Regions from separate parts of the Allocatenococcus thiocycli genome, predicted to be linked through region 2. Evidence: predicted binding sites of a transcription regulator. Region 2 holds the regulator's gene; the other holds the start of a gene.
What was found. Region 2 encodes CRP, which controls carbon source genes, mostly activating them, when cyclic AMP is high. Its sites were predicted from a motif close to TGTGANNNNNNTCACA; they were not measured.
Positions count from the first base shown of each region.

Region 1 (5,741 bases), on a different contig from region 2:
AGAATCACGAGCTTTTTGTAGGCGCTGCTGGAATTCAGCACTGCCAACTTGTTGCTGCGCTTCTGCACTCAGAGCGAATTCCGGTACGGATACCACATCAATATACATGATGTTCAACCAGCGGCGAGAAGACGGGCTGTATGGGCTCGCACCTTCTGGGTTTGCCGGGAACAACGAGTGAATTGGGTTCAGGCCAATGAAGTCTCCGCCACGCGAAGCAATGTCACTAACCAGTTGCTTAAGGTCTCCGAAATCACCGATACCCCAGTTATGCTGAGTACGCAATGTGTAAAGCTGAATACTCGGGCCCCAAAGCTTTTTGTGTTCGTTAAGCGCATCTTGTTTGTAACAAGCTTTTGGAGTGATGATCAGCGACATTTCATAAGGCGTTTTACGACGCTTACGACTGATGATCAGTTTGTGATAACCCCATGCCAAGTTCTTTGGCAATGCAAACACTAGAGGGCCACCCTCAGCACGTTCATCACGAACAATTTGAGACTGAAGATAGCCTTCAAGTACCTCTCCTTGCTCTGTTTCTAAACGCCAGCTGAATTCACTCTCACGAGCACTCGTACCTAGGTTTAGTTCCACTTCGACAGGCTCACCGTCGCGTAAAACAAGAACAGGGGCTAGTACGTCTTTCTTATGCTTCTTCTCAGCAGAAGCCAATAGTTTTTCATCGCTGCTAGTATCGTAGCCAAGTGAAGCGAGCAAACGGCGCAGAGTCTCATCAGACACTTTAGCCTCATCTCCCCATGCACTGACGTAACTGTCAGCCAATCTCGCCATTTCCGCGACTTTCTTTAATGCTGTTAGTTCTTTCATCGCTTTCTCCGAAGGTAATGCAAACACCTTCCATGTAGGGTTTTATTGTTATCAATAACTTATATTTGAAAATAACCAAAGGTAGCGCAGGGCTACCTTGGTTTTTACTTGTCTTATTAACGGTGAACCGGTTCTAGTTTCCAGATGTTGTTCACATAGTCTCGAATTGAGCGGTCTGACGTGAACTTGCCAACGAGGGCGGTATTAAGGATGGCTTTCTTAGCCCAACCAGCCTGGTCTTTGTATTGCTCGCCCATATCTTCATGCGCTTTCACGTAAGACGCGAAGTCTGCAAGACATAGGTATGGGTCACCGCCATCAAGCAGGCTGTCGTACGTAGCACGCAATAGACCCGGCTGACCTGGTGTGAACTCTTCACCGACAAGAAGATCCATTGACGCTTTTAGTAGATGGTCCGCATTGTAGTAATCAAACGGGTTGTAGCCTTGAGCTTTCAGCGCTTTCACACCTTCAACATCCAGACCGAAGATGTAGATGTTCTCGTCACCCACTTCTTCACGAATCTCAACGTTCGCACCATCCATTGTACCGATAGTAAGAGCACCGTTTAGCGCCATCTTCATGTTACCAGTACCTGACGCTTCTTTACCTGCTAGCGAGATTTGTTGTGATACGTCCGCCGCAGGAATGATGATTTCTGCCATGCTCACGCGGTAGTCAGGAATGAATACCACTTTAAGCTTGTTACCGATGCGAGGGTCGCTGTTGATCTTCTCTGCAATTTTGTTGATTGCGAAGATGATTTCTTTCGCCAGGTGGTAACCCGGCGCTGCTTTCGCTGCGAAGAATACAACTCGTGGTACACAATCAAACCCAGGCTCGTTAAGGATGCGATGGTACAGAGACAACACGTGTAGCAAATCTAGGTGCTGACGCTTGTACTCGTGTAGACGCTTGATTTGAACATCGAAGATCGCATTGGTATCCAGCTCGATACCCATGTTCTCTTTCACCCAGTGAGCCAGGCGTTCTTTGTTCTCTTTCTTCACTGCCATGAATTCTTTTTGGAATTTCTCGTCAGTGGCGTATTTCGCGATGCCTTCCAACAACTCCAGTTTCGCTGGCCATTCGCCACCGATCTTGTCAGTAATTAGCTGAGACAGGCCTGGGTTACAGAACTTCAACCAACGACGCGGAGTAATACCGTTCGTTACATTGTGTAGACGAGTCGGGTACAGCTCATGGAACTCAGGGAACAGGTCTTTCTTAACCAATTCAGAGTGAAGTGCTGCTACACCATTAACCGCGTATGAACCGATTACACTCAGGTTAGCCATACGTACCATGCGGTGGAAACCGTCTTCGATGATCGAAAGTTTTTGCTGTTTCGCAACATCACCAGGCCACTTAGCACGAACTTCTTGCAGGAAGCGGTGGTTGATTTCGTAAATGATTTCCATGTGACGTGGAAGCAAGTGCTGAATTAGCGACTCTGGCCATGTCTCTAGTGCTTCTGGAAGTAATGTGTGGTTTGTGTACGCGAATGTGTGCGAACAGATTTCCCACGCCGCTTCCCAAGACAGACCTTTCTCATCAACAAGGATGCGCATTAGCTCAGGAATAGCGATAGTTGGGTGCGTATCATTAAGCTGGATAGTCTCTTGCTTAGGCAGTTCTTCTAATGAGTAGCCTGCTGCTTCGTGGCGGCGAAGAATATCGCGTACTGACGCTGCAGAGTGGAAGTACTGTTGCATTAGACGAAGTGTTTTACCTTTCTCGTGGTTGTCATTCGGGTAAAGCACTTTAGTTATGTTGCCAGCGTCGATCAGCGCATGCTGAGCTTCGAAGTAGTTACCATTGTTAAAGCTTGCAAGTGAGAATGGTGCAATTGCCTGACATTCCCAAAGGCGCAGTGGGTAAACTGTTTCTGATTCGTAACCTACGATTGGTAGATCCCAAGGCATCGCTTTTACTGTCATGCCTGGAACCCATTTACGAACTTCTTTACCGTTCTCGTTGACCACTTCAACATGACCGTAGAAGCCGATTTCTTGAGCAAGCTCTGGACGAGCCACTTCCCAAGGGTAACCTTCTACGCCACACCATGCATCTGGCGCTTCTTGTTGACGGCCATCTTTGAAAGATTGCTTAAATAGACCGTATTCGTAGTGTAGGCCGTAACCCACTGTTGGGTATTCTTGCGCGGCACATGAATCCATGAAACAAGCTGCCAGACGGCCAAGACCGCCGTTACCCAATGAAGGGTCGCGTTCTTCTTCAAGAAGGTCAGTTACGCTATGACCCAATTCAGCCATTGCTTCTGTTACTTGCTCGTACAGACCCATGCTGATTAAGTTATTGCCCGTTAAACGGCCAATTAGGAATTCTAGAGAAAGGTAGTTAACGCTCTTAGCACCTTTGATTCGAGGATCTTCTTCAGTAGCAAGCAAATCAAAAGTAGTGATCTCCGCTAGTGCACGACCCATTGCTAGGTACCATGCGCGGCTATCTGCGTTTTCAACAGTATGTGCGTAAGTCACTGATAGGTGTTTCTTTACGCTGTCTTGGAACGACTTTTTATCAAATTTTTTCTGTTGTGTAGGTTTCATTAAGAAATTCTCACGTCTTTTAGTAATTCATCTGCCATATATCGTGCATTTACCGGTGTGAATAAACATCCTCCTGTTTCTCCTCCTTTGAAGGAGGAGGAATGAGGGCGTAGAGGGGGGTACAACCGATCAGTTAGTGATCTGAATCGCAACAAAGCTTTTTACGCTCCGCTTCTTAGTGATTTCGATCACAGGCGAATATGAGAAAAGGCTAAAATTTACTCATGAAGTTTTTAAGACACTGTCGAAGCATGATGTAAATTTTGTATTAGCGATCACACTCCCCTTGTTCACAAACACAAAAATTACATATCCATCGTGCAAGAATTCCTACAAGGCATAACAAACCAGCCTAAAAAAGTGATTAAACTCACAAATACAGGGCGTAGTTGGTGCCATTTCCCTCATCTCGTGAGAATTAGGAAGTGGATCAAAGTAAGGTGTAATAGCGATGTCGTAACATCCCACTCGATTTATATTTTTGTTTACTTTTTAAACAGATTAAAATTTGGTGACGAAAACCGTTTTCAGATTTCGCTAGCTTACATAAATTAAGGACATAACGAATAATGTGGATTCCATCTAAGCTCACTCGCCCAGGCCGGTTACATAACGCCATTGTGCGTCCAAGAGTGCTGGACTTACTGCAACAAGCGCCTTATTACAAATTGGTTTTGTTTCGCTCACCTGCCGGTTACGGTAAAACAACAATGGCAGCGCAGTGGCTGTCGGATAAGCCTAATGTTGGTTGGTACAGTATTGATGACAGCGATAATGACGGCTTCCGTTTTGTCAATTACCTGTTGCAGGCATTAAACAAAGCAACAAACTTCAGTTGTTCTAATGCACAGAAACTGGCGGAAAAACGCCAAATATCCTCTTTACGCTCATTGTATAGCGAGCTGTTTGCCGAAATGGCTGACTTTCATCAGGAATGTTACGTAGTACTCGATGACTATCACTTAATCACCAATGATGAAATTCATGAATCAATGCGCTTCTTTTTAAAGCACATGCCTGACAACTTAACCGTCGTCGTCACAAGCCGTGCGACACCGCCATTAGGTACTGCAAACCTGCGTGTGCGTGACTTGATGATCGAAATCGGCAACGACATGTTAGCCTTCGATACGGAAGAAACGACCCGCTTCTTTAACCAGCGCATCGCTGACGGTATTGATGAAGACATGGCAAACAGTCTGAGAACTTATGTTGAAGGCTGGCCCTCTGCATTACAACTTATCGCTCTTCAGGCGCAGCATCAAAACCGTACCTTGGCGCAGACGGTAGAGTCTGTTTCTCAGTTCAACCACGCACATCTTTGGGATTACCTGGTAGAGGAAGTATTTGATCTGCTCGATCATGAAACTCGCCAATTCCTGATGCAGGTTTCGGTTCTGGATCATTTCAACGACGAGTTGGTATTCGCGTTAACTCAGCGTGAAGATGCACTCGGTATGATTGAATCCCTGAATCGCTACGGGTTGTTTATTTACCCTCTCGAGGGTGAACATAACTGGTTCCGATTCCACAACCTGTTCGGTGAGTTTTTGTCTCATGAGCGCCAGGCTCGCATTCCTCAGCAAGAAAAAGATCTACATCGCAATGCTGCATTAGCTTGGTTACAACAAAAATCGCCTCACCAAGCAATTCACCACGCTCAGAAATCTGACGATAAAGATTTAGTGGTTGAAATTCTTAACGAATTTGGCTGGAAAATGTTTAACCAAGGCGAGCTAAGCACCTTGGAAAATGCCATTCATCAACTTGACTCAGAACTGCTATTTAGTCATCCAAAACTGACGATGTTACGCGCATGGCTGGCTCAAAGTCAGCACCGTTACAATCAGGTTGGTCAGTTGCTTGAAGAAGCAGAAGCGGAGCACCAAAAGCGAGATATTGAGCTGGATGTCCACTATCAAGGGCAGGCCAATGCACTACTTGCTCAGGTTGCGATTAACAGTAACCAGCCAGAAAAAGCACTTGAGTTGGCAGAACTCGCACTCAGTGAGTTAGACCACACTATCTATCGGAGCCGAATCGTGGCGACCTCAGTCGTTGGTGAAGTCAATCACGTACTGGGTAAGCTCGATCGTGCATTACCGATGATGCAGCAAACCGAAAAACTGGCTCGCCAGTATCAAGTTTACCATCAGGCGTTATGGGCGATTCTACAACAAAGTGAAATATTGATTGCCCAAGGCTATGTTCAGGCTGCCTTTGAATTGCAAGATTCGGGCTTCCGTCTGATAGAAGAGCATCAGCTTCAGCACGTGCCGCTGCATGAGTTTTTACTTCGTATTCGTGCGCAAGTGCTTTGGTGCTGGAATCGTCTGGATGAAG
Region 1 covers NZ_CAKLCK010000019.1:44,050-49,790, forward strand. Annotated here, with positions in the region: gene malQ (4-alpha-glucanotransferase) at 1-828, opposite strand, end outside; gene L9Q40_RS07085 (glycogen/starch/alpha-glucan phosphorylase) at 945-3,398, opposite strand; gene malT (HTH-type transcriptional regulator MalT) at 3,968-5,741, shown strand, end outside.
Region 1: a site for CRP is predicted at 3,758-3,773, ahead of malT (HTH-type transcriptional regulator MalT). Genes of this name have one in related genera too.

Region 2 (5,741 bases):
TCTGCATGGGTTTAAAGATGCTCAGGACTATTACACCCAATGCTCTGGGTTGAGCAAGTTACAACAAATAAAATTGCCGACGCTGATCATTCACGCTAAGGATGACCCATTTATGACTGATGAGGTTATCCCTAAGTTTGTACTGCCCGCCAATATTGACTATCGCCTGTATGAGCACGGCGGCCATGTTGGTTTTATCTCAGGGTCTGCATTAAAGCCGAAGTTTTGGCTCGAAGAAGCGTTGCCATCCTATTACGAGAGTATCGCTGCGGATCACCTTTCTGCTGTATCGAAACGTAAGACACAGTAGACTTGGAGAAGTTGGCCTTTAGAACTGATTTTTTGCTGAAAAGGTCAACAAATCCTACCCATTCGTCATAAAATTTTGAGGTATTTATGATCATTCCTTGGCAAGACATTGCGCCAGAAACACTGGAAAACCTGATTCGTGAATTTGTTCTGCGTGAAGGGACAGATTACGGCACGCTGGAAGTATCTCTGCAAGATAAGATCGACCAAGTTAAATTACAGCTAGAGAAAGGCGAAGCGGTTATCGTGTATTCCGAACTGCATGAAACGGTGGATATTCAATTAAAAGCAAAGTACTAGGTTCTTTTCCCCAAGCCCTTCACACTTTACCGTACCCCACCCGATGACAAGCCGTTGTTACGTGCTATAGTGGACCATCACTTGTGCAGTAGATGCCTGCTGCACTTAAAGGAAAGTAATTTTCGACAAGGTTTGTCATGTCAGCTAAACACCCAATTATTGCAGTTACCGGCTCATCCGGAGCCGGCACGACCACTACATCTGAAGCCTTCCGTAAGATGTTCAATATGATGAACGTCAAACCAGCCTGGGTTGAAGGTGACAGCTTCCATCGCTTTACTCGCCCGGAAATGGATATCGAAATTCGTAAAGCGCGCGAGCAAGGCAGACACATCAGCTACTTTGGTCCTCAGGCCAATGACTTTCCTGGCTTGGAAAAGTTTTTCCGCCAATATGGCGAAGAAGGTACTGGCAGCATACGTCGCTATCTGCACACCTTTGATGAAGCAGTACCGTATAACCAGATGCCAGGCACTTTCACCCCGTGGCAAGACCTACCAGACAACAGCGACGTACTCTTCTATGAAGGGCTGCATGGTGGCGTGGTCGATGGTGAAGTGAATGTATCGCAACATGTCGATTTTCTGATTGGCATGGTACCGATTGTGAACTTGGAATGGATCCAAAAATTCGTCCGGGATACGCGTGACCGCGGCCACTCAAGAGAGGCCGTCATGGACTCCATCGTACGCTCGATGGATGACTATCTGAATTACATTACTCCGCAGTTTTCACGTACTCATATCAACTTTCAGCGCGTGCCAACCGTGGATACATCGAACCCACTCAACGCGAAAGGCATCCCGAGTCTGGATGAAAGTTTTGTGGTCATTCGACTACGTGGGATCAAGAATGTCGACTTCCCTTACCTGTTGGCCATGATTGACGGCTCGTTTATGTCACGTCACAACACGATAGTCGTGCCGGGCGGTAAGATGAGTTTTGCAATGGAGCTGATCGTGAGGCCTATCCTACAACAACTGATAGAAACAGGAAAAATTGGCTAAAAATCTCGCTTTCGGAGTGTTTACTTTTCATACCGTGATCATGTGCACAGTTTTGCGTACAAAATAGCAACCATGGCACGATTAAAATCAAGAAATCATCCTAGAAAAAGGATACTATTTCTTACCGAAACACAAGATAGCTTGCAGCATATAAAAAGTGCTCTTATTCTAGTAAGCCTGATTCAGGCTTAGCTAAAATATGGATAGCGCAAGCGTACCCTGCAGAGGAAGTGAGATATTATGGTTCTAGGTAAACCTCAAACCGACCCGACATTAGAGTGGTTTCTTTCACACTGTCACATTCATAAGTACCCTTCAAAGAGCACGCTGATTCACGCAGGTGAAAAAGCTGAAACCTTGTACTACATCGTTAAAGGTTCTGTTGCGGTTCTTATCAAAGACGAAGAAGGTAAGGAAATGATCCTTTCTTACCTAAACCAAGGAGACTTTATTGGTGAACTTGGTCTATTCGAGGAAGACCAAGAGCGCACAGCTTGGGTTCGAGCTAAATCTCCTTGCGAAGTTGCTGAGATTTCTTTCAAGAAATTCCGTCAGCTTATCCAAGTAAACCCAGACATCCTAATGCGTCTTTCTGCGCAGATGGCTCGTCGCCTTCAAGTAACCAGCCAAAAAGTGGGTGACCTAGCGTTCCTAGACGTAACTGGTCGTATCGCTCAGACGCTTCTGAACCTTGCAAAACAACCAGACGCGATGACTCACCCAGATGGCATGCAAATCAAGATCACTCGTCAAGAAATCGGTCAAATCGTTGGCTGTTCTCGTGAGACAGTTGGTCGTATCTTGAAGATGCTAGAAGAGCAGAATCTAATCTCTGCGCACGGTAAAACTATCGTAGTTTACGGTACTCGTTAATCTAAGATTCGAGTAACGCAAATAAAGAATAAAGCCACCAATGGCAACATTGGTGGCTTTTTATTTAGGTTAGGAAAACGTATTGCTAGCCGAGAAGGCCTTAACCGTTAGTGCTCTCAAAGATTTTATCAGCCGAAGCTGCAACAAAACCCGGATAAAGCTCACCATTGTCCATTGGGTAGCGTTTCGCGAATTCGTAAAAACCACCCGGAATGATTTCAGAGCCTTCAGTAAAGTTAACCGGCACTTTATCTGCCATGGTTGAAGACTGCTCAAGCAAGACTTCAGGCGAGCCTTTCACTTCGCCACCCGACTCGTTAATCACAAATCCAGCTTGGCGTAAGTGATCGTTCACTTGCTTCACTTCATCATGCTGATTCAGTTGATTTACACTGACCGTGAAGTGGTTAGCGCCGTATCCATGAGCCGCCAGCCAGGACGCGTATTCACTCTCTTTTGCCAAAACCTGGTAATCTGCAAAACTGAGATCCCATAAGCGGCCGCCATGTAAAAATGCGCTATCTGCGAGTTTATCTGCATCCACTTGTGCTGCCAGTTTAGCAACAATCGCTTGTAGCTCTGGCGAACACTCTTCTACTTTAAGCTCACTGATGAACACTTTAGGCTGTTTTGGGTCTGGGTGCTCGTAGTGCTTAGCGACCAGCTTTTTGCTTTCAAATACATAGTCACCACACGCCTTGTAACCAATCGCTAGAAATGGCTTCGCCAGCGTCTCAATGCCAAGAGGCTCAACATTGAATGTGCGCAGTGCAATATGGTCGTTAATCAAAGGCTCATCTTCTTGAAGAAGTTGATGAACTTTAGCAGCAGAGGGGCAAAGACGCTGAATGTAGTCTTGCCATAAAGATTCAAATAACACATCAGGGGTCATAACGGCTCCTTGTTACGAGATGTAGGGTAAGAATGTTGGCGGCTCGTTCACAGCCAATACCAATCACAGTAAGTAAGAGAGCATAAATAACGTAGGAAAAACGTTTGAGAACAAGACAGAATTTTCGATAAGTAGTTACTCTACAATCAAAAATTCTAACGCAGTTATCGAGCGTTTTAACAAGTTAGAATGGTCAGTTATTTACTACGATTGGTATAACACTGTCCAGAATAATGAACGAGCAGCCTAACCTGTGATGAAGTATCAGTCAGTCGTACACTCATTTTTTAATTATTTTCATGCCGACCTCATTAAGACTCCATACTTTAATGATGCATCGGCAATCCGAGCCACGAAGTACCGTCGTGGCTCTATTGTTGAAACTTAAAGTTCTACACCTGGGCTCAATGTCGCAGGAAGCAGTGTTTCGCCACCTTCCATTGATGCCATTGGGTAAGCACAGTAGTCAGCCGCGTAGTATGCGCTTGGACGAAGGTTACCAGATGCACCAGGACCACCAAACGGCGCGTCACCACTTGCACCGGTCAACTGACGGTTGCGGTTTACGATACCAGCGCGGATGTGGTCGACAAAGTATTCCCACTCTTGGTCGTCGGTTGAAACCAAACCTGCTGAAAGACCAAAGCGAGTATCATTCGCCAGTTCCACTGCTTTTTCCAAGCCTTCGTAACGTACAACTTGCAGCAGTGGGCCGAAGTATTCTTCATCTGGCAACTCAGCGATATTAGTCACATCAATGATGCCCGGAGAAACAAACGCCGCTTCACCTGCTTTCGCTTCGATTAGGCTCTCTCCACCCAGTGACTGTAGGTTAGCTTGCGCATCAAGAATGAACTTCGCCGCCGCAACAGAAATTTGTGGTCCCATAAACGGTGCTGGTTCTGCAAATGGTTGGTCTACGCGAATCTTATTCGTCGCTTCAACCAATTTAGTAATCAATGCATCACCTTTTTCACCAAACGGTACGTACAGGCGACGAGCACAGGTACAACGCTGGCCAGCACTGATGAATGCAGATTGAATGATGGTGTAAACCGTTGCGTCTAGATCACCGTAGTTATCAGAGATAACCATTGGGTTGTTACCGCCCATTTCTAGCGCTAACATTTTGCCAGGTTGACCTGCAAATTGGCGGTGCAGAATGTGGCCAGTGTTTGCACTACCGGTAAATAGGACACCGTCGATGCCTTTCGCATCCGCTAGGGCAATACCAGTCTCTTTCGCGCCTTGAACCAGGTTAATCACACCTTTAGGCAGACCTGCTTCTTCCCACAGTTTCATCGCCAGCTCGCCAGTCCAAGGCGTTTGCTCTGATGGCTTGAATACAACTGTATTACCAGCTAAAAGAGCAGGAACAATGTGGCCGTTTGGCAGGTGACCTGGGAAGTTGTAAGGGCCAAATACCGCCATCACGCCCAAAGGACGGTGACGCAGAACGATTTGGTTACCCGCAGCTTCACGCGTTGCTTCACCAGTACGCTCATGGTAAGCGCGGATTGAAATTGCGATCTTACCTGCCATTGCTGCCGCTTCTGTGCGGGTTTCCCAAATTGGTTTACCCGTTTCTTTCGCGATCACTTCAGCAATTTTTTCGCTGTTTTCTTTCACTTTTTCTGCAAACGCCAGCACGATGGCTTCGCGCTCTGCAAATGGACGATTTTTCCAGTCAACAAAAGCAGCACGAGCCGCCGCTACAGCTTGGTTTACTTGCTCAGCCGTCGCACCTTTGCCGTGCCAAATCACTTCCTGATTGTATGGAGACAGTGACGTAAACTCTTCACCCTGACCCTGTACCCATTCACCTGCAATCCAATGTGTCATTGTTACTATCCTTAAATTCTGTCGTCTGTTACTGCGGTAGAAGGCGAACGAAGTCCCCTTCCTCGACTAAAAGTGCGTCGGCAAGTTCTGGTGCTAGTACAACACTCTGTGTTTCAGGGTCATACGCTGCTTTTGCTGCTGCGGCACGGAAGTTCTCGAATGATGCGTTACACATCAGGAAGTCTTGCGTGCTGTTATGCGCTGCGATTTTTACGCGAGCACGGAACGAATGACGCACAGATTCTACATTGCGCAGATCGCACTCTACCGTTGGACCTGCATCGAAAATGTCGACGTAGCCACGGTTAGTAAATCCTTCACGCTCCAGAAGTTTGAGTGCCGGACGTGTTTTGTCGTGCACCTGGCCAATCACCGCTTGTGCTTCTGGGCTGAGTAAGTTGATGTAGATTGGCAGCTTAGGCATTAAGTCCGCGATAAAGCCTTTCTTACCAATACCTGTCAGGTAGTCCGCAAGAGTGAAGTCAATCGAGAAGAAGTGTTCTTGTAACCACTGCCAG
Region 2 covers NZ_CAKLCK010000007.1:5,265-11,005, forward strand. Annotated here, with positions in the region: gene L9Q40_RS03895 (hydrolase) at 1-310, shown strand, start outside; gene L9Q40_RS03900 (YheU family protein) at 397-609, shown strand; gene L9Q40_RS03905 (phosphoribulokinase) at 747-1,616, shown strand; gene crp (cAMP-activated global transcriptional regulator CRP) at 1,857-2,489, shown strand; gene L9Q40_RS03915 (DUF1338 domain-containing protein) at 2,590-3,381, opposite strand; gene astD (succinylglutamate-semialdehyde dehydrogenase) at 3,766-5,223, opposite strand; gene astA (arginine N-succinyltransferase) at 5,252-5,741, opposite strand, start outside.